DNA from 3 places in the Hymenobacter daeguensis genome. Region 3 is predicted to be linked to each of the others. Evidence: riboswitches for the same ligand, from Rfam matches in the RefSeq annotation. Region 3 holds a riboswitch; each other region holds the start of a gene.

Region 1 (7,286 bases), on a different contig from region 3:
GGTAAAGTCCAGCAGCGAGTGGCCGAACGAGCCGCCTTTGGCCACGCCCGGCGTGGCGGTGAGCTCGGCCACGTTGCCAATCATGTCGTAGAGGCCGTAGCCGTTGGGCGGATGATTGTAGCAGGCGTGTGGAAACACCCCCGTTGGGATAAAGCTGTAAGTGGTGGGCCGTGTGCTGCAGCGAAACGGCGCCAGGGTGCTTCCCACATACCCTTTTTCGAGTATGTTGAACTCCATTTCAAAGATGGCGGCCTCGGCCGGCTGTGCGCCTGCAATGGCGGCCAGGCAGTGGTTGAGGTCGTTGTACTTGCGCTCGCGCAGCAGCCCGCGCCTGTACTGGCGCGTGCCTGGCGCGGGGGGGCGCACCAGGCCATAAGGGGCTTTCACCGGGTCGAGCCCACCGGCGGCGGCGGTTTCCCACTCGGCCACGGTGGGCAGCCGGTAGGTAACCACCACGTCGTACTGCTGCAGCAGCTTCCGGTGCTTCTTCCTGAAATCGGCGGACTGCAGATAGCCTTCCCGCACCTTGGCGGTGCGCCAGGCACAGTAGCTAACCGCCTGGTCATACGTCACCCCCAGCACCGGGAAGTGAATAAAATCGGTGTATCCGTAGTAGTAAAACCGGCTTTTATTGATGGTGTCGTGCCGGGCAAACAGCCAGCGGCGCAGGCGCAGCGTGTCGGGCAGCTGCGACTGGTACACCGCCGCGGCGGAGTCCTTGCGCAGAAAATGCAGGTACTCCATCCAATGCAGGTTGGTTACCTCTGCCTCGTCCATAAACAGGCTATCGCCGACGGGCACCACGCCGGGCGCATTTACCGAGCGCAGCAGCTCCTGCCGGGTTTGGGCCGCGCAGGGTGCCGGCCCGCCCCAGAGCACGGCCCAGCTCAACAGCAAAAAGACAAACCCTTTCATTGCGCAAAGAAACCATCATGGCAACCGGTTGCAATGCCCTTCGCCGGACGGAAAAGCCCGCTGCAACCGGTTGCAAGAACCATTTTCATACGTAACAGCCCCTTGCAACCGGTTGCAATGCCCATCTCCGCAGGGAAAAGCCTCTTGCAACCGGTTGCAAGGGCCAATTCCGTTTGGCGCAGCCTTTTGCAACCGGTTGCAAGGGCCATCTCCGTACGAGAAAGCCCCTTGCAACCGGTTGCAAGGGGCTTTTCGGGTTTCTGAGGCAGTTACTGCTTCAAAGGCTTCGGCACTTTGGGGCCACCCGTTTTCGGGCCGCCCTGCCGGCCGGCCTTGCTCAAATCGAAGAACGGGGCCACTTTCCCTGGCTTGTCGGCAAACTCCACCAGCAGGGTGGCGTAGGCGCGGAACAGGGCCAGGCAGGTGGCCTCGCGGCCGTCGTGCAGGTCGATGCGCTGGGTGCCGGCGGTTTTGGCCAGGCCATCGGCGCGGCGCAGGGCGGCGCTGAGGGCGGCCAGCACGGCGCGGCCTTCGGTGCGAATGGGCGAAGTGAAGTCCGTGGGCCGGGCATCGAGGGCGTCGAGGAAGGCCGTGAAGGCGTCTTCTACCTCGGCCTGGGTGCTTTTGGTGAGGCCGCTGCGGCCCTTGGGGAAGATGGCCTTCAGGTCGGGGCTGCCCGCGTCGTAGGTCGGGATGATGACCTTGCGCTCCACGCGCTTCACGTAGGCTTTGAAATCGGTGAGGGCCTGGGCCAGGGTGATGGTGGCGCTCTGGCCCTCGCCCGAGAGCTGGCCGGCGTGGGTGGTGCGGTAGTCGGTGAGGGCCACGTCGAGGGCCCCGGCCACGGCCTCGTACTTTTTGCCTTCGGCCCGCAGGGCCTGCAGGGTGAAGGCGGCCATGTCGGCAAACTGGTCGCGGTTGAGGCGCAGGTTGGCGAAGAAATTCTCGAACCGGGCGGCGTATTTGGGCTGGGCCATGCGGTAGATGGGGGGGGGTTGGTGAATGGATGGGCAAAAGGTAGGCAGGATTCGGGAAACCGGCCGCCGCCCCCCGCAACCCGCCCCCGCCGGCCCCGTACCCCTGGGCAGGCCCCGCGCGCGGGGCCGGTTTCACCTTAGCCCCCCTCCCCGCCATGGCCCGCACCGTCGTCGGTTTATTCAACAGCACTTCCGAAGCCCAGCTGGCCATCGAGCAGCTGCTGCACACCGGTTTCCAGCGCACCAACCTGCACCTGGCCACCCCCGAAACGCTCCGCGCCGAGCACCTGCCCGCCACCGAAGCCGAGCCGCCCACCGAGCCGCTGGGCACGGGCTTCATCCGCTTCTTCACCGACTTGTTTGCCGGCAACGAAAACGCCGATGCTCAAGCCTACGTCAGCGCCACCCACGCCGGTAGCGCCGTCATCACCGTGAACGCCGCCAACGAGGACGAGGCCAACCGCGCCCGCCAAACCCTCGACCTCAACGGCGCGGTGGACGTGTACAAGCAGCCCCTCCCCGCCCCCGCCACCCCCGCCGACGACATCGTGGACCTGGAAGGCAGCCTGCGCCACGTGCGCGACGACGACGAGCTCGACGCCAACGGCCTGACCACGCACTGAGCGGGGCTTCGGTGCGAGTTAAGGGCTTCGGTGGGAGTTAAGGGTGAGGAGCTGAGGGCGCGTTTGTCATCCTGAGCGCAGCGAAGGACCTTATCACGCAAGAACAGCTTGCCGTGATTTCAAAAGCCTACAACCTGATAAGGTCCTTCGCTGCGCTCAGGATGACAGGGGCCGCCTTTCGGCCGCCTCCCGCGCCAGCCGCAGCTTGCTGTGCCGGCGGCCGTAGCCGAAGTAGATGGCCATGCCCAGCGCCAGCCACACCACCAGCCGCAGCCACGTTTCCCAGGGCAGCGAGGCCATCATCACGAGGCAGACCACGATGCCCAGGATGGGCACCACCGGCACCCACGGCGTGCGGAACGAGCGCGGGGCGTCGGGGTTGGTCCGGCGCATAATCATCACCCCGAGGCACACCATCACGAAGGCCAGCAGCGTGCCGATGCTCGTCATCTCGCCCACCACCGAGATGGGCACGAAGCCCGCAAACAGCGCAATGAAGCTGCCCAGCAGCAGGCTCGACTGCGCCGGCGTGTTGAACGTGGGGTGCAGCCGCGAGAACACCGGCGGCAGCAGCCCGTCCTTCGACATCGAGAAAAACACCCGCGACTGCCCCAGTAAATCGACCAATATCACCGACGTGTAGCCCACCAGAATGGCCAGAATCACGGCCGACGACAGCCAGGCGTAGGGCGTTTTCTCGATGGCAATGGCCACCGGCGCGGCGCTGTTTTTGAACTCCGTGTAGTTGGCCAGCCCGGTCAGGACGTGCCCGAACAGCACAAACAGCACCGTGCACACCGCCAGCGAGCCGAGGATGCCAATGGGCATGTTGCGCTGCGGATTCTTGGTTTCCTGGGCCATGGTGGCCACGATGTCGAAGCCGATGAAGACAAAGAAAATGACGCCCGCCCCGCGCAGAATGCCGCTCAGGCCGAACTCGCCGAAGGTGCCGGTATTGGCCGGGATGTAGGGCTGGTAATTGGCGGGGTCGATGTAGCGCCAGCCCAGCGCGATGAACACCAGCACCACCGCCACCTTCAGGGCCACCACCAGCGCATTGAACCACGCCGAGCCCTTGGTACCGCGCGTGACAATGGCCGTAATGGCCAGCACGATGAGCATGGCCGGCAAATTGACGATGCCCGACAACACCTCTCCGTCTTGCAAAGTCACTTTCTCAAATGGCGACATCACCAGTTGCGCCGGGATGTGCAGGCCATATTTCCCCAGGAATTTGATGAGGTACTGCGACCAGCTGATGGCCACCGTGGCCGCGCCCACCGAGTATTCGAGCACCAAATCCCAGCCGATAATCCAGGCAAACAGCTCGCCCATGGTGGCATACGAATAGGTATAAGCCGACCCCGACACGGGCACCAGCGCCGCAAACTCGGCATAGCACAGCGCCGAGAAGGCGCACCCCACCGCCGCCACCACGAAGGAGAGCGTCACGGCCGGCCCCGCATTGTTGGCCGCCGCAATGCCCGTGAGCGAAAACAGCCCCGCCCCGATAATAACCCCGATGCCAATGGCAATCAGGCTCACGCCATTCAGGCTGCGCTTGAGGGTGTGCGCCCCCGTTTCGGCGGCTTCGGCCCGAAGCAGCTCCAATGATTTTTTCAACATAAACAACGAAAAACGCGCCACGCCGCCGCCCCACCCGGGGCGGCCGTGCCGCAACCAAAAAACCCGTGAAATGGAAATGAAACGCGCCGGCCGCAGCCGTAGCTACGCGGCGCTAATGCCCGCTAGCAACAGCAACAACAGCCCGCCCCCAGCCGGCCCACTGCCAGCGCAGGGGCACGAAACACATCGGAAAAAGCAAACGGGGCAGCAGGAACAGCGGGCACGGCAGTTGTTTTTATATGGTCAGGAGTTGGCACCTTGCCCGTCGTGGCGGATGGTTGCCGGCGCGTCGCAGAGCCTGTCTCTCAGCGCCTCTTTATAAAAACAATCCTTCCGGGAGAAAGAATTGATGCGGTAAAGGTACGGCCGGGGGCGCGAACCGAGGCGTAAAACCTCACCCCCGCCCCCTCTCCCTGGGGAAAGGGGAGCCGCGGCGGCGCGGGAAAGCCGGCCCCGTAAAGCAAAAAGCCCTGACTCGCATGAGTCAGGGCGCTCTTGAACATTGTCGTCCGGCTCCCCTCTCCACGGGAGAGGGGCCGGGGGTGAGGTTTTGCCTTGGGCAGGCTACCGCCGCAGCGCCACGCGCACGCCCGCCATCAGCCAGCGGCCGGGCATCTGGGCGCCCAGCAGGTCGGAGTATTTCGCGTCGAACAGGTTCTGGGCCTGGCCCACCACCCACAGGCGCTCGGGCAGCAGGGCCACGTCGAGGCGGCCGTTGATGACCACGTAGCTGGGCGTCAGCTCCGCGTCGTTGACGGTGGCGCTGGGGGTGGTGCGCTGCCCGGCGCGCTGCTTGAACACGCCGCCCACGCCCAGCGTGAAGCGCCGGTGCGTGAGGCTCACGTTGCCGGTCACCAGCTGCCGGGCCACGTTGCTCAGGTACTGCGACACCACGTCGCCGGCCACGTCGAGGTGGGTGTAGGTGTAGCCCACGCTGCCGTCGAGGCGCAGGTGGGGCGCCAGCTGGGCGCGGGTGGTGGCTTCGAACTCCAGCCCCTGAGTGGTGACGGCGAACAGGTTTTGGGCCAGGCGGTAGGTGGCGGCGGGGTTCAGGTTGCCAAGGCCGGTGGCTTCGATAACCGCCGTGCCGGGCAGGCCCACGTAGTCAATCAGGTTGCGGCCGTAGCGGTTGAAGTAAGTAGCGCGCAGCGTGAGGGCCGGCAGGGGCTGGAAGTCGAGGCCGCCCTCGTAGCTCCAGGTGCGCTCGGCGCTCAGGCTGGGGTTGCCCACGTTGAAGCCGCTGGGCACCGTGCCCGGCCGGATGGACGAATAATACTGCTCCGTAAAGTTGGCCGCCCGAATGGCCCGGCCCACCGCCCCGCGCACCGTCAGCTTGTCGCCCACCTGCTGGCTGGCCGTGAGCTGGGGCACGACCTCAGTGCCATAAGCCTGGTCGTGGTCGAGGCGCAGGGCCGCCGTGACGCTCAGGCCGCTGGTGGGCGTGAGGCCGGCCACGGCAAAGGCGCCCTGGTGCCACACGGCGTGCACGCCCTGGTCGTTGCTGCGCACGGCGCGGCGGTCGGCCTGCCCGCCCAGCGTCAGGCGCACCTTGTCGGAGAGCGTGAGCTGGTGCTGGGCCTGCACGTTGAGGTAGTGCATGAGGTGGCTGCTGGCCACCGAGGCAGGCGTGTAGAGGTAGTAGTCGGTGCTGGCGCTGCTGGCCAGCTGGATTTCGGTGCGGGCGCGGGCGTTCCAGTCGTAGCGCAGCTGGCCCTGGTACCAGTCGCGCGAGGTGGTTTCGCGGGCGCGGTCGCCGGCAGCGGTGGTGTAGAAATTCTGGGCGTTGTAGTCGCGCCGGTCAAAGCTGGCCCGGGCGGCGGCGCTGAGCCTGCTGCTGAGCTGATAAGCGCCGGAGAGCGAGTAGGTATTCAGCCTGAAGTCGTTGCGCCCGCCGCCGGGCAGGTTCAGCTGCTGGCCGCTGGCGGTATTATTGAGGATGCCGCCGGCCAACCGCCAGCCCTTGTCCTGGCCGTAGAAGCCGGCGTTGGTGCTTTTCAAATCGTACTCGCCGGCCAGGAAGGTGCCGGTTGCTTCCAGGCCATCGGGCCGGTGGGTGGCGGCGAAGGTCTTGGTCACGATGTTCACGAAGCCGCCCACGGCATCGGGGCCGTAAAGGGCCGCGCCGGGGCCGCGCACCACCTCAATCTGCTCAATCTCGGCCGGCGAAATGGGGAAATAGCCCGCGAAGTGGCCCGTCAGCGGGTCGTTCAGCCGCATGCCGTCCAGCAAAATCAGCACCTGGTTGAAGGTGGAGCCGCGCAGGGTAATGTCGGCCTGCGTGCCAAAATTGCCCCGGCTCTGCACTTCCAGCGCCGGCAGCAGGCGCAGCAGGTCGTCGAGCGAGGCAACAGGGTACTGGCTGAGGCTGCGGCCGGGAATGACCGATACATAGCGGCCCGTCTGGCCCGCTACCTGGTTCAGGCGCGAGCCGTACACGGTGACTTCGCGCAGGCTGCGGGCGCTGTCGGCTGGCGTGGTCTGGGCGAGGGCGTTAAGGGTGAAAAAGGAGCAGAAAAGCGGTGCAGCGTAGCGCGTGAGTCGCATTTAGCGGGGAGTTGATGAGGGTACAAACTTACCGTAGCGCGGACTTTGTAGTCCGCGCCCTCACGCCGTTCGAGTTTCGTTCCGGGTCGCGGACTACAGCGTCCGCGCTACTTTCGTGCGGCCGGCCGCAACGTCGGCGGCACCTTTGCGTCCTTCGCGCCAACTCCCAAATTTTCACTCACCCCGTTTTTGATGAAGCATTTGTTTGCAATGGGCCTCCTGAGTCTGGTGGCCGCCACGCCGGCTTTCGCCCAGGCGCCCACCCCGCCGCCGGCCAAGCCGGAATCGCCCTACCGCGCCTCCGCCACCAAGATTAACGACCTGGTGCACACCAAGCTCGACGTGCGCTTCGACTACGCCAAGCGCTACCTCTACGGCAAGGAATGGGTCACGCTCAAGCCCCACGCCTACCCCACCGACTCGCTGCGCCTCGACGCCAAGGGCATGGACATCAAAGCCGTGGCCCTGGTGAACGGCAGCCAGCAAACCCCGCTGAAGTACGACTACGCCGACGGCATGAACCTGCACATCAACCTGGGCCGCACCTTCAAGCCCGGCGAGGAGTACACCATCTACATCGACTACGTATCGAAGCCCGACG
Region 2 (7,286 bases), on a different contig from region 3:
GTTAGGTTTTGTTCGGGCAATGCACAAGCTGAAACATGTGCTACAAGTCGTCAGGCTCCCCCTCTCCGCAGGAGAGGGGGCCGGGGGTGAGGTGAACCCGTCAGGCCACCCGCGCATAGCGCAGCAGCTCCGGCAGCAAATCAGTAGCGGCGTCTGCCCCGGCAGCGGCCACGGCGGCCGGCTGCTTCAGCAGCCGCACCACCTCGCCCAGCACAATCACGGCCGGCGCACCCAGGCCGGCGCGGCCCGACCGTTCGGCGATATCAGCCACGGTGCCGGCCACCACGCGGGCGGTGGGCAGCGTGCCGTTCTGGACGATGGCGGCCGGCACCTCAGCCCCGCCGTAGCGGGCAAACAGGGCCGCGATTTCCGCCAGCCGGTTCATGCCCATCAGGATAACCGTGGTCACGGTGGGCGTCTGGGCCGCTTCGAGCAGGGCCGCCGACAGCTGCTCGTCGGCCGTGGTGGCCGTCAGCACCCGGAAGCCTTCGCTCAGGCCGCGGTGAGTGGCCGGGATGCCCACGCTGCCCATGGCCGCCACCGCGCTGCTGATGCCCGGCACGTAGTCCGTGGGCAGGCCGTGGGCTTCGGCGTACAGCATCTCCTCGCGCCCCCGGCCGAACACGAACGGGTCGCCGCCCTTCAGCCGCACCACGTGGCCGTGCCGGTAAGCCTGCTGCACAATCAGCTCGTTGATGCCTTCCTGAGTGTAGGCCTTGAAGCCGCTGCGCTTGCCCACGAAAACCAGCGGTACGCCGGGGCGGGCGTGGGTCAGCAGGGCGTCATTGGCCAGCGCGTCGTAAAGCACCACGTCGGCTTCGGCCAGGGCCCGGGCGCCGCGCAGCGTCAGTAGCTCCGGGTCGCCGGGGCCCGCGCCGACTACCGTCAGGCGGGGCAGGAAAAGGGGGGAATCAGCCATGATACTGATGGGGTTTTAAAGTCTGTAGGGTGCGGGGCTTGCCCTCGCCCGGTGTTAGGTTGGGGGCGGTTGTCCGGCTTCGTTGCTTCGGCGCGAACGGCGGGCGGGGGCAAGCCCCGCACCCTACACCGAATAGCCGGTCAGATGGAAAAAGCGGCCTCGGCCGGCACTTCCTCGGTGAAATAGTCCGGGTCGGTGGCGGCGACCAGGCCGGCGGCCAGGGTGGCGCCGGTCTGCTCATCAACCAGGATGAAGGCGCCGGTCACGCGGTTCTGGCGGTACTCGTCGGCCACCAGGGGCAGGGCGGTTTTCAGGCGCACCCGCACGATGTCGTTCAGTCGGGCTTCGTCGGCCCCCTGGCTTTCGAAGGTTTCGATGTTGGTTTTCTGCAGGATGGTGGTCACGGCGGCTTTCACGGTGGCAGAATGGTGCTGCAGCAGCAGCTTGCGGCCGGCACGCAGGGGCCGCTCGTCCATCCAGCAGAGGGTGGCTTCGAGCTCGCGCACCACGGCCGGGTGGGCCGAAACGGGCACGATGGTCGCGCCCCGGCTCACGTCCACGTCGTCGCGCAGGCGCAGCACCACGCCCTGGGGGGCGCTGGCCGCCGCCACTTCCTGCTGGTTCACTTCGATGGCCTCAATCACCGTTTCCAGGCCCGAGGGCCAGATGCGGACCCGGTCGCCGGGCCGGTAGGTGCCGCTCTGGATGCGGCCGGCGTAGCCCCGGTAGTCGGGCAGCTCCTCGGTCTGCGGCCGAATCACATACTGCACCTGGAAGCGCGGCTCGTTGGGGTTGGCGTCCACGGTGGCGGGCACGCTTTCGAGGTGCTCCAGCAAGCTCGGGCCCTGGTACCAGGGCAGGAAATCGGAGCGGCGCACCACGTTGTCGCCGTGCAGCGCGCTCAGCGGAATGGCCGTCACATTCGGCAGCTTCAGCTGCTCGGCAATGGCGGTGTAGTCGGCCACGATTTTCTGAAAAACCACTTCCTCGTGGCCCACCAAATCCATCTTGTTCACGGCCAGCACGAAGTGCTGAATGCCCAGCAGCGAGGCCAGCAGCGTGTGCCGGCGGGTCTGCTCAATCACGCCCTGGCGGGCATCCACGAGCACAATGGCCAGGTCGGCGTTGCTTGCGCCCGTCACCATGTTGCGGGTGTACTGCACGTGGCCCGGCGCGTCGGTGATGATGAATTTGCGGCGCGGCGTGGTGAAGTATTTGTGCGCCACGTCGATGGTGATGCCCTGTTCGCGCTCGGCCTTCAGGCCATCGGTGAGCAGCGCCAAATCAACGTCGCCGCCGGTAGTGGCGCGGCGCTTTTCCAGCGTCGCCAGCACGTCGAGCGACACCGAGTCGCTGTCATAAAGCAGACGGCCAATGAGCGTGCTCTTGCCGTCGTCGACGCTGCCGCAGGTGATGAATCGGAGAAGGTCCATTTTGGTAATGATTAATGGTTAGCGGTTAATGATTAATGGGTGGATTCGACTCATTAATAATCGACCAATAGGGGAAGTCCGTTAATGATTAGCGGTTAATAATGGATGAGGTAAGTTGAGCGATGCACAATTCATTAATCACTGACCATTAATCACTAATCATTTAGAAATACCCGTTTCGCTTCCGGTCCTCCATCCCCGTTTCGGAGAGGTTGTCATCGAGCCGGGTGGCGCCGCGCTCACTCACTTTGGCCAGCAGCAGGTCCTGGATGATGTCGTCCACGGAGGCGGCGTCGCTTTCCACGGCCGCCGTGCAGGTCGAGTCGCCCACGGTGCGGAAGCGCACGCGGCGGTTCACGATTTCGTCGGTTTCGTCGAGGTTCAGGTGCTCGCTGAAGCCCAGCAGCTGGCCGCTGGGCAGCACCACGCACTGGCGCTCGTGCGAGAAGTAAATCTCTGGCAGCCGGATGTTTTCGCGCTGGATGTAGCTCCACACATCGAGCTCGGTCCAGTTCGAGATGGGGAACACGCGCACGTTCTCGCCCTTCTGAATGCGGCCGTTGTAGATGTTCCACAGCTCCGGACGCTGGCGCTTGGGGTCCCACTGGCCAAAGTCGTCGCGCACCGAAAAAATCCGCTCCTTGGCCCGGGCCTTCTCCTCGTCGCGCCGCGCCCCGCCGATGCAGGCGTCGAACTCGAATTCCTCAATCACGTCGAGCAGGGTGTAGGTCTGCAGCGGGTTGCGGCTGGGGTACTTGCCGCCCGGCTCGCGCAGGCCACGCTCCCGAATGGTGTCCTCCACCTTGCGCACAATCAGCTTTTCGCCCAGGCGGGCCGCCAATTCATCCCGGTAGTTGATGATTTCTTCGAAGTTGTGGCCCGTGTCGATGTGCACCAGCGGGAACGGAAACTTGCCCGGCCGGAAGGCTTTTTCGGCCAGCCGGGTGAGGGCGATGGAGTCTTTGCCGCCCGAGAACAGCAGCGCGGGCCGCTCAAACTGGCCGGCTACTTCGCGCAGAATATGAATAGCTTCGGCCTCTAAACGGTCGAGGTAGTCGAGATAAGCAGGGGTTGGCATGGGCAATAGAAATTCAGCGCCCGAAAAAAATCGGGCAAAATGGATAAGCCGGAAAAGGATGGGTGGGATAAGGCCCGCTTGCGGTGCCTTTGGGGAAGAAAGTAGCGCCAGCGGCCCGGCCGCCAGCGCATCGGTTCGGGCCTAGCCCGGCACCTGCTCCACCACCGGGTCGAGGCCCTGGTGGGCGGTGGTGGCGTGGAGGCCGCACTCCTTAGCGGCGGCATCTTCCCACCACCAGCGGCCGGCGCGGAAATCCTCGCCCGGCGCAATGGCGCGGGTGCACGGGGCGCAGCCGATGCTCACAAAACCCTTCTGATGCAGGGGGTTAACCGGGATGCCGTGGGCCTGGGCAAAATTCCAGGCCTGCTCCCAGGTCCAGTCGAAGAGCGGGTGCACTTTGATGAGCTGGTGGCCGGCGTCCCACTCGGCCGGGTGCATGGTCTGGCGGTTCTGCGACTGCTCGGCGCGAATGCCCGTTACCCAAACCTGCTGGCCGGCCAGCGCGCGGGAAAGCGGCTCCACCTTGCGGATATTGCAGCACTCCTTGCGGTTTTCAATGCTCTCATAGAAGCTGTTAGGGCCTTTCTGGCGGGTCAGCACCTCGATGGCGGCAGCGTTGGGAGCGAAGACTTCGATGGGCTTGTCGTAGCGCAGCAGGGTCTTGTTCCAGGTGGAGTAGGTTTCCTGAAAATTGCGGCCCGTGTCGAGGGTAAAAACCCGGATGGGCAGGTCGTTTTCGAAGATGAGATGGGTGATAATCTGGTCTTCGAGGCCGAAGGAAGTGGAAAACGAAGCGCGGCCGGGAAAGTGGTCGGCCAGCAGGGCCAGGGTTTCGGCTACCGAGTGTTCGGGCAGGTAGCGGCGCAGGTCAGCGACCTGGCTTTCAAGAGGTAATGCCATGAGGAGAGGGGAGTTTTTTTCCGTGGGAAAAAACCGAAAGAGGCCGCGAAGGCCGCAAAAACCCGCTACGCGTCGCGCAATGAATCAATCACCACAAAAGGGGAAGCGGGGTGGCCGCCGCAGCGGCCGCAGGAAGAGGAGCCCTGGCTCAACAACCAGCAATTGCCCCCAGCATACAGGCCAGAGGACACGGCATGCAACAACACATCTGACCCGAAGCGGCAGAGGTGGCAAATTGCAGGCGGCGGTTGAGGGAATTGCTCACGGCGTTTTTATATGTCAGGACTTGGCACCGTTCCAACTAGTGGGGGTTGCCGGCGTTTCGTCGAGCCTGTCTCTCCGCGCCTCTGTATAAAAAATCTCAGCGACCCAAACGGGTAACACTGAGGCAAAGGTAAAGAATGGTTTTGCGAAATGCCAAAATTTTGTTTCGCGGTGGTGTAACTGGCTCCCCGGCGAAAAGGTTTGGCGGCGTCCCAAATCGGCGTAATTTGCCATGCAACCCCTGAACCCAACGCTTGGTCTATGGGTTGCTTAAGCACTTCAACTCCTCGTTTTCTGCATGGAAGCCCTGTCCATATCCGCCTACGTCGACATCAACGCCCCGCTGGTGGAGCGCTGCCGCCTCAACGACCGCCAGGCCCAGGCCGAGATTTACCGGCGCTACTCCAAGGCCATGTTCAACGCCGCCCTGCGCATCACCGGCGACTATGCCGAGGCCGAAGATGTGCTGCAGGAGTCGTTTCTGAGCGCCTTTCGGGAGCTGAGCGGCTACAAGGGCGACTCGTCGTTCGGGGCCTGGCTGAAGCGCATTGTGGTGAACAAAAGCATCAACTGCCTGCGGCAGCGGCGGCTGGCGCTGGTGCCGCTGGGCGAGCAGCACCACGAAGAACCGGCCGAAGCCAGCCCCGCCTCACCCGAAGACGAAGCCGATACCCACTACCGCGCCGACGTGCTGCGCCGCTGCATTCAGGAGCTGCCCGACGGCTACCGCGTGGTGCTGAGCCTCTACCTGCTGGAGGGCTACGACCACCTCGAAATTGCCGGCATCCTGGGCATTTCCGAATCCACCTCCAAATCGCAGTACAGCCGGGCGCGCGTCCGGCTGCGGGAGCTGGCCGCCCAGCGCGGCCTGAGCTAGCGTGAGACTAGGAGACATGAGATGTGAGACATGAGACTATAGAGAGGTGAGACATGAGATATAAGATGTCTTTTTCCATAAAATTTCCCACGTCTCACCTCTCCTCGTCTCATGTCTCAAGTCTCATAGTCTTATGTCTAAAAAAAACCTATCCAATTATTTAATTAACCGTTCAACTACCCTTCATCCTCTTTCGCCCGGCTGCGGTTTTCAAGATAACCCCGCCGCCCGCTCTGAACCTGGACGAACCGTGCGTCTGCTACTCATTCATGGATACTTCCAAAAATAAATCTCTTGAAACCTTCGTCGAGCGGCACCGCGCCGATTTCGACACCCACGAGCCGCGCCCCGACCTCTGGGCCGCGCTGGAGGAAAAGCTGAATGCCACCGCGCCCGAAACCCCGGTGATGCGCCTGGTTGATGAAGTGGCCGCGCCGGTAGCTGCTGCGGCCGCAGAAACCCCCGTGGCCGCCCCGGCGGCGGCGGCCCCGGCTGTCCGTTCGAGCTGGTTTCAGCGCTACGGCGTGGCGGCGGCGCTGGCGCTGCTGGTCTTTGCCGCCGGTGCCAGCGAAGCCTGGAAAGCGCGCCACACCACCCCGGAAGTGGCCGCTGCGGTCGGCCCTGCCGCCGATAACAGCAGCAGCAGCCTCGCGGCCAATGCCGATGATGCCGCCTTGTACCAGGGCGGCAACCCGCTGTCGCTCACGGCGGCCGAGCACACCACCGGGGCCGACAGCCAGCTGGTGCGGGCCGTGCGCGGCATGGAAGCTTACTACACCAACCAGCTGGCCCGCCGGCAGGCCGAGTTGAGCCAGCTCAGCGGCCCTGGCATGGCGGCTATGAATGCCGATTGGCAGCTGGAGCTGGTTTCGCTCGACTCCAGCTACCGCGAGCTGAAGCAGCAGCTCCTGCACCACCCGCAGCCCGACGCCGTGCTTACGGCCATGAACCGCAACCTGCAGGTGCGCCTCGACATCCTGGACCGGCAGCTGAACCTCGGCAATAGCAGCGGGGCCGCCGACGACCGCAGCACCGGGGCCTACGTGCTGGCCGATAGCCGCCACCAGGGCGAATGAAAAGGCCGCTGGCATTCCGAATAGGGCAGGGGCTGAGCTGCATTGGGCTGCTGCTTGGGCTGCTGCGCCCGGCCGCCGCCCAAACCTCATCGGGCCTGTGGGTGACGGTGGACCGGGGCGTGGCCATTCGGGTGCTCACGCCCGAGGCGCGGCGGGCCGAAGAAGCCCTGTTTGGCGCCGGCGAACAGCCGCAAGGGCCCGACCAGCCGGCGCAGAACCCTGCGCAGAATCCGCTGGTGGACCAGGCCGATGGCCAGCCCAGCGGCACCCTGCAGGTGGAGCAGCGCCGCCGCCTCAGCCGCAGCTACTCGGTGCCGAAAACCGGCCGCCCGTTTGCGCTCGAAACGCGCTACGGCCGCGTGCAAATCAATACCTGGAGCAAGCGCGAAATCAAGGTCGATGCCGAGCTGGTGGCCCGCGCCGAGAACGAAGCCGGGGCCCGCGTGGTGCTCGATGCGCTGGGCGTGCAATGGCTGGAATACGATGCCAAAACCGGTGGCGTGGCCGTGAGCACGCAGTTTGGCCCCGCCCTGCGCGGCCGGGCCGGCGGCTGCCGCTACGAGGTGAACTACACCGTGTGGCTGCCCCGCACCACGGCCCTGAAGGTGTACAACAGCTTTGGCGAAGTGACCCTGAACGGCGACCTCAGCGGCCCCACCGAGCTGGCCGTGGAGTATGGCACGCTGCGCACGGCCCGCCTCGAAGGCCCGCGCAACCTCGTCCGCATCGGCAACGGCGA
Region 3 (7,286 bases):
GCTGGGCGAGAGAACCAACATTGCCGACTGGGTGGCCATGACGGAGAATTACGACGTCATCCGCGACCACATTGCCCGCGTCATCCCCGGCTTCGAGGATTTCAACCAGAAGCTGCGCCGGCCCGGCGGCTTCTACCTGCCCAACGGCCCGCGCGAGCGCAAGTTCACCACGCCCGACGGCAAGGCCCATTTCACCAAAACCACGCTGGAGAAGTACGCCCTGGAGCCCGACCAGCTGGTGCTGATGACGGTACGCTCGCACGACCAGTTCAACACCACCATCTACGAGTATAACGACCGGTACCGGGGCATCCACGGCGAGCGCCGCGTGCTGTTTATGAACCCCGCCGACATGGCCGCGCGCGGCATTAAAGCCAAAGACCTCATCGACATTACCAGCCACTTTCAGGGCGAGGAGCGCCGCGTGGAGAAGTTCGTGGCCGTGCCGTATGACATTCCGAAAGGTAACGTCTGCGCCTATTTCCCGGAGGCTAACCCGCTGGTTCCCATCGGCAGCGTGGCCAAAGTGAGCAACACGCCCACCTCGAAATACGTGGTGGTGACGGTGGTGCCCACGGCCGTGAACAACGACCTGCGCATCAGGGAGCGGGAGGCCATGATGGCGTAGGAACCTGCCTCAGGCTAAGTCCACCGGTCATCCTGAGCGCAGCGAAGGACCTTCTCACGCCTGAGCGATTTATTCACGTGTGAGAAGGTCCTTCGCTGCGCTCAGGATGACAAATGCGCTATCACTAGCGAGTCAGCTCCTGCTCGGCCGCGGCCCGCTCCTCCGGCGTGTTCACGTTGCGCAGCTCCTCGGGCGCGGGCGGGGCCAGCAACTCGATGTCGGAGTTAATCAGGGCCTTGCGCGGGCAGGAGTAGCCTAGGCTCAGAAACCGCAGCAGCTGCCCGTAGCTGCGCGGCTCCCAGATGCTGATGAGCGGCTCCGGAAACGCATCCCACGGACTACGGAACGACGTGGCCATGCGCGCCGGCTGCCGGTTGCTTACCAGGTGCTCCAGCGTGTTGCGGGTGAGGAAGGGCAGGTCGCAGGCCAGCACCAGCCACGCCGCGTTCGGGTCGGCCTGGAAGGCGGAGAGGATGCCCCCCAGCGGGCCGAGGCCCAGAAACGTATCGGGCAACGCGGTGAGGCCGGCGGGCAGCGCACCGGCCTGGTCGGGGCGCACCGATACGCGCACATCGGGGCAGAACTCGCTGAGCAGCGCGGCGGTGTGCTGGCGCTGGTCGAGGCCGTGGTAGTGCAGCGCGCCCTTGTCGGTTTGCATGCGCTCGCTGCGCCCGCCGGCCAGCACGAGGCCGCGCAGCACCGGCACCGCCTGGGCATACCACTGCCGGATGAAGGCGGCTATTTTTTCCGTTTCGGCCAGGCGCAGCACGGGCGGCAGCGGGGCGGCGCTGAGGTGCCCGGCCAGCACGGCGGGCAGCTCCGTCTGGCCCTCGGCCAGCAGAATCAGGCGCACGTCGGTGAGGCGGTCGAGCTTCTTGTCCAGCGGCTTGCGCGGGTCCACGATGACGACCTGCTGGCGGGCGCGGAAGTGGTTGCCGTTCACCAGCACCACGCTTTCGTGGGCCAGCAACTCGGGCTGGGTGAAGCGGTCCAGGGTCCGCGTCAGGTTGAGCTGGCGGTGGGTAATTTTATCGACCAGCTCGGCCGAGAGGCCGTTTTCGGCCACGTAGGGCATGGATTGGGCTAGCGCAGCACCAGCATCTTCGGTGGCGGCATCACCGGCGGCGTGGTCGGCATCCACGTAGGCCACGCGCAGCGCCGGGGCCAGCAGCGGCAGCAGCCGGGCCACCAGCGCCTGAATTTCGCCGCAGGGTGCCCCGAGCATGGCGAGTTCGTGGCGGCCAAACTCGCCCACGTCGGGGCGGGTGAGGGCAGCGTGTTTGAAGCGTTTTACGTTTGAGCTGGGCAGACTATCCATGGGGGAATTTACGAATTTTCGAACCGATTAAAATCCTTCTTGCCGCCGGTTTTGGCGATAAGCTGCACATTATCAATCGTAATATCGTGCGAAAAGGCCTTGCACATGTCGTAGATGGTGAGGGCGGCCACGGTGGCCCCGGTCAGGGCCTCCATCTCCACGCCGGTGCGGCCCGTGACCACGGCGGTGCACACCACGCGCAGGGCATCGGCCCCCTCGGGCTCGATGGTGATGCTGCAGTCATCGAGTCCCAGCGGGTGGCAGAGCGGGATGAGGTCGGCCGTTTTTTTGGCTCCCATGATGCCCGCCAGGATGGCCGTGTGAATCACCGGCCCCTTGTGCGAGGGCATTTCGCCGGCCTGCACGCGGCTCAGCAGCTCCGCGCCCAGCACCACGCGGCAGTGGGCGCGGGCCACGCGGCGGGTAGGCGTTTTCTGGCCGACATCGACCATCGTGGGCTGGTTGGCGGCGTTGACGTGGGTAAAGTTCTTGGTCAGCATAGGACGTAGAGACGCATATTTGCGCCGAATCGTTGGAAATGGCGAAGCCGCTAATCGGCCATTGTGGCGTTGCTAATAGCTAACTCCAGCCGCCGATTGTTTGACTGCCACTGCAATAGCTCGCTATGCAGGCCGTCCCCTTGCCCAACGAGTGACGCAAATATGCGTCGTTACCACACTGCCCGCCCATGCTCTCCCCTGCCGAAGCCACTGCCCGCGTCCTCGCCACCGCCCGCCCCCTCGCGCCCGAAACGGTGCCGCTGCCCCACGCCGCCGGCCGCATCCTGGCCGAAACCCTCACGGCCGACCGCGACTTCCCGCCCTTCAACCGCGTGGCGATGGACGGCATTGCGGTGGCCCACGCCGCCTGGGCCGGCGGGCAGACGGAATTCGAAATCCAGCACGCGCAGTATGCCGGCGCCCCGTCCCGCCCGCTGCTCAATCCGCAGCAGGCCGTGGAGGTGATGACCGGCGCCGTGCTGCCCGCCGGCACCGACGTGGTGGTGCGCTACGAGGATATTCTGCTGCATGACGGCCGCGCCGCCATCCAGATTCCGCCGCCTGAAACGCCCGGCGTCAACATCCATCACCAGGCCGCCGACCGCCGCGCCGGCGACGTCCTGCTGCTGCCCGGCACCCGCCTGGGGCCCGCCGAGCTGGCCGTGGCCGCCACCGTGGGCGCGGCCGAACTGCGCGTGACGCGCCCCGCCCGCGTGGCCGTGGTGAGCACCGGCGACGAGCTGGTGGGCATTACCGAAACGCCCCTGGCGCACCAGATTCGGCGTTCCAACGCGTATGCCCTGCAAGCGCTTCTGACGCAGGACGGGGCCGATGTTTCGCTCTTTCACCTGCCCGATGCGCTGGAAGAGCTGCGCGATGGGCTTACCAAAATCCTCGGGGCCGGCTTCGATGCCGTGGTGCTGAGCGGAGCCGTGAGCAAGGGCCGCGCCGACCACCTGCCCGGCCTGCTGCGCGAGCTGCACGTGGTGGAAATTTTCCACGAGGTGCAGCAGCGCCCCGGCAAGCCGCTGTGGTTTGGGGCCCGGGCCGGCGGGCCGGTGGTGTTCGGGCTGCCCGGCAACCCGGTGTCCACGTTCATCACGGCCGGCCGCTACGTGCGGCCTTGGCTGCGCGCCGTGCAGCAGCCCGAAGGCGCGGCCGAAACAGCGACTATTGAAGCCCTTGCACCAGCCGTGCTCACCGTGGATATTCACTTCAAGCCCCAACTCACCCACTTCGTGCCCGTGCGCCTGGCCGTGGACGCGGAGGGACGCCGCTTAGCCACCCCGCTCCGCGTAGGCGGCTCCGGCGACATGATGGGGCTGGTGGGGGCCGATGCCTTTCTGGAGCTGCCGCCGGAGCCGGCCGTGTTTGCGGCGGGCAGCGTGTGGCCGGCCTGGGCGCTGTAACGCCTTCGGCTTAATGAGGAATGAGGAATGAGGAATGAGGAATGAGGAATGAGGAATGAGGAATGAGGAATGAGGAATGAGGAATTTCGAAAGCACTTTCCAGATTCCAATTCCTCATTCTTCATTCCTCATTAAGCGCAGCGTTGTATCTTCGCCTTGCGCTGCTATCCAGAAAGACCGAGGGACCGGGCCCGATGACGTCTTGGCAACCTACCGCGAGTAGGTGCCAACTCCCGTTTCACCGCTGTTTTGGTGAAAGAAGATGACAGCCGGAACCGAGCGCCTGCGCACGGGTTTCTTTCTGGATACGCGCTTACGCAGCTATTCGACCAGAAAGAAATGTCCGTTTCCGCCCCCAACCCGCCCACCATTGCCCCGGAGCGCGAGCTACAAAATTCGCGCTACAGCCTCCCCGAGCTGCTTCGCCAGCGCCTGCTGATTCTCGACGGTGCCATGGGCACTATGATTCAGCGCCATCCGCTCACGGAGGAGGATTTCCGCGGCGCGCGCTTTGCCGACCACCCCAAGCCCCTGCGCGGCAACAACGACCTGCTGAGCATTACGCGCCCCGATATCATCAAGGGCATCCACGCCGAATACTTCGCCGCCGGGGCCGACATGGTGGAAACCAACACCTTCAGCGGGACTACCATCGCGCAGGCCGACTACGGCCTCGAGCACATTGTATATGAGCTGAACTACGAGTCGGCCCGCCTGGCCCGCGAGGCCGCCGACGAGTACAGCACGCCCGAGCGCCCGCGCTTCGTGGCCGGGGCCGTGGGCCCCACCAACCGCACCGCCTCGCTCTCGCCCGACGTGAACCGGCCCGGCTTCCGCGCCGTGACCTTCGATGAGCTGGCCACCGCCTACCTCGAGCAGGTGCGCGGCCTCGTGGATGGCGGCGTGGACACGCTGCTCATCGAAACCATCTTCGACACCCTGAACGCCAAAGCGGCCCTCTACGCCGTGCAGAAGTTCTTCGACGAAGGCGGACGGGTGGTGCCGGTCATGATTTCGGGCACCATCACCGACGCCTCGGGTCGCACGCTTTCGGGCCAGACAGTGGAGGCGTTCTGGAACAGCATCCGCCACCTGCCCCTGCTGAGCGTGGGCCTGAACTGCGCCCTCGGCGCCGACCAGCTCCGCCAGTACGTGCAGGAGTTGAGCCGCATTTCCGACGTGCACATCTCGGCCTACCCCAACGCCGGCCTGCCCAACGCCTTCGGCGGCTACGACGAGTCGGCCCAGGAATTCGCCGCCCTGGTGGAAGAATACCTGAAGGAAGGCATCGTGACGGTGGTGGGTGGCTGCTGTGGCACCACGCCCCAGCACATTGCCGAATTGTCGAAGCTGGCGCTTCGCTACGCGCCGCGTCAGCTTCGACAATTCGGCAATGAAGAATTAAGAATGAAGAATGAAGAATTGACGGATGGGGCAATTCCTCATTCTTCATTCCTCATTCCTCATTCAAACGCCACCCGTCTGAGCGGCCTCGAGCCCTTCAACATCACGTCCGACAGCCTCTTCGTGAACGTGGGTGAGCGCTGCAACGTGACCGGCTCGCGTGCTTTCGCCCGCCTCATCCGCACCGGCGCCTACGAGGAAGCCCTGGCCGTGGCCCGCCTGCAAGTGGAGGAAGGCGCGCAGGTACTCGACATCAACATGGACGAGGGCATGCTCGATTCGGAGCAGGTGATGACGACCTTCCTGCACCTCATCGCCTCGGAGCCCGACATTGCGCGGGTGCCGGTGATGATTGACTCCTCGAAGTGGAGCGTGCTGGAGGCCGGCCTGAAATGCGTGCAGGGCAAAAGCATCGTGAACTCGATTTCGCTGAAGGAAGGCGAAGCCGCCTTCCGCGAGCGCGCCCACACGGTGCGCCAGTACGGCGCGGCCGTGGTGGTCATGGCCTTCGACGAGAACGGCCAGGCCGACTCGCTGGAACGCCGCATCGAAATCTGCCAGCGCAGCTACGACATCCTGGTGAAGGAAGTGGGCTTCGACCCGTCCGACATCATTTTCGACCCCAACATCCTGACCGTGGGCACGGGCATGGACGAGCACCGCAACTACGCCCTCGACTTCATTGAGGCCGTGCGCTGGATTAAGGGCAACCTGCCCGGCGCGCTCACCAGCGGCGGCATTTCGAACATCAGCTTCTCCTTCCGCGGCAACGACGTGGTGCGCGAGGCCATGCACACGGCCTTCCTGTTTCACGCCATCAAAGCCGGCCTGGACATGGGCATCGTGAACCCCGGCCAGCTGGGCGTGTACGACGAAATCGAGCCCCATTTGCTGGAGCTGGTCGAAGACGTGCTGCTCAACCGCCGCGCCGACGCCACCGAGCGCCTCGTGGAATTTGCCGACACGGTGAAGCAGAAGGACAAGACCGAGGTGAAAGCCGACGAGTGGCGCAGCCTGCCGGTGCAGGAACGCCTGCAACACGCGCTGGTAAAGGGCATTACCGAATTTATCGACGAGGATACCGAGGAAGTGCGCCAGCAGGTAGGCCGGCCGCTGGAAGTCATCGAAGGCCCGCTGATGGCCGGCATGAACGTGGTGGGCGACCTGTTCGGGGCCGGCAAGATGTTCCTGCCGCAGGTGGTGAAATCAGCCCGCGTGATGAAGAAGGCCGTGGCTTACCTGGAGCCGTACCTGCTGGCCGACAAGCAGGGCTCGGACCGCCAGACGGCCGGCAAAATCCTGATGGCCACGGTGAAGGGCGACGTGCACGACATCGGCAAGAACATCGTGGGCGTGGTGCTGGCCTGCAACAACTTCGACATCGTGGACCTCGGCGTGATGGTGCCGCTCGAAAAGATTCTCGACGAAGCGCAGAAGCAGCAGGTGGACGTTATCGGCCTCTCCGGCCTCATCACGCCCAGCCTCGATGAGATGGTGTACGTGGCCCAGGCCATGGAAAAGCGCGGCATGAAAGTGCCCCTGCTCATCGGCGGCGCTACCACCTCGCGCCTGCACACAGCCGTGAAAATTGCGCCCTCCTACAGCGGCGCGGTGGTGCACGTCAACGATGCCTCGCGCTCGGTGGGCGTGGCGGCCGGTCTGCTCGGCTCGGGGGAGCGCGCCTACGCCCAGACCGTGGCCGACGACTACGCCGCCCTCCGCGCCGACTACGCCAGCCGCCAGCGCGACAAAAGCTACCTCAGCATCGAAGCCGCCCGCGCCAACGGCTTTAAGTCGGATTGGAACACGGTTTCGATTACCAAGCCCAGCTTCCTCGGCACCAGGGTGCTCGAAGACTACGACCTCGCCGAGTTAGCCCAATACATAGACTGGACACCCTTCTTCCACACCTGGGAACTGAAGGGCCGCTATCCGCGCATTCTGGAGGATGAAACGCTGGGCGAAGCCGCCACCAAGCTCTTCGCCGATGCGCAAGCCATGCTCACGCGCATCATCGACGAGAAGCT

Evidence for each region. A riboswitch is a leader RNA that binds a small molecule or an ion and turns the genes downstream of it on or off. The one in region 3 is predicted to bind S-adenosylmethionine.
Region 1: linked by a shared signal. The riboswitch ahead of ACYVHT_RS01270 (amino acid permease) and the one ahead of metH (methionine synthase) in region 3 are both predicted to bind S-adenosylmethionine.
Region 2: linked by a shared signal. The riboswitch ahead of ACYVHT_RS13100 (phosphoadenosine phosphosulfate reductase family protein) and the one ahead of metH (methionine synthase) in region 3 are both predicted to bind S-adenosylmethionine.

Annotation. Positions count from the first base shown of each region.
Region 1 is NZ_BAAGWC010000001.1:288,945-296,230, forward strand. It holds gene ACYVHT_RS01255 (formylglycine-generating enzyme family protein) at 1-915, opposite strand, end outside; gene ACYVHT_RS01260 (hypothetical protein) at 1,185-1,892, opposite strand; gene ACYVHT_RS01265 (hypothetical protein) at 2,048-2,515, shown strand; gene ACYVHT_RS01270 (amino acid permease) at 2,672-4,141, opposite strand; SAM riboswitch class I at 4,374-4,466, opposite strand; gene ACYVHT_RS01275 (TonB-dependent receptor plug domain-containing protein) at 4,706-6,685, opposite strand; gene ACYVHT_RS01280 (M1 family metallopeptidase) at 6,878-7,286, shown strand, end outside.
Region 2 is NZ_BAAGWC010000010.1:133,614-140,899, forward strand. It holds gene cobA (uroporphyrinogen-III C-methyltransferase) at 101-919, opposite strand; gene ACYVHT_RS13090 (sulfate adenylyltransferase subunit 1) at 1,060-2,352, opposite strand; gene cysD (sulfate adenylyltransferase subunit CysD) at 2,516-3,430, opposite strand; gene ACYVHT_RS13100 (phosphoadenosine phosphosulfate reductase family protein) at 3,572-4,330, opposite strand; SAM riboswitch class I at 4,600-4,688, opposite strand; gene ACYVHT_RS13105 (RNA polymerase sigma factor) at 4,893-5,471, shown strand; gene ACYVHT_RS13110 (hypothetical protein) at 5,741-6,547, shown strand; gene ACYVHT_RS13115 (hypothetical protein) at 6,544-7,286, shown strand, end outside.
Region 3 is NZ_BAAGWC010000011.1:44,791-52,076, forward strand. It holds gene ACYVHT_RS13455 (FdhF/YdeP family oxidoreductase) at 1-628, shown strand, start outside; gene ACYVHT_RS13460 (NTP transferase domain-containing protein) at 753-1,946, opposite strand; gene moaC (cyclic pyranopterin monophosphate synthase) at 1,955-2,446, opposite strand; gene ACYVHT_RS13470 (molybdopterin molybdotransferase MoeA) at 2,635-3,855, shown strand; SAM riboswitch class I at 4,017-4,124, shown strand; gene metH (methionine synthase) at 4,195-7,286, shown strand, end outside.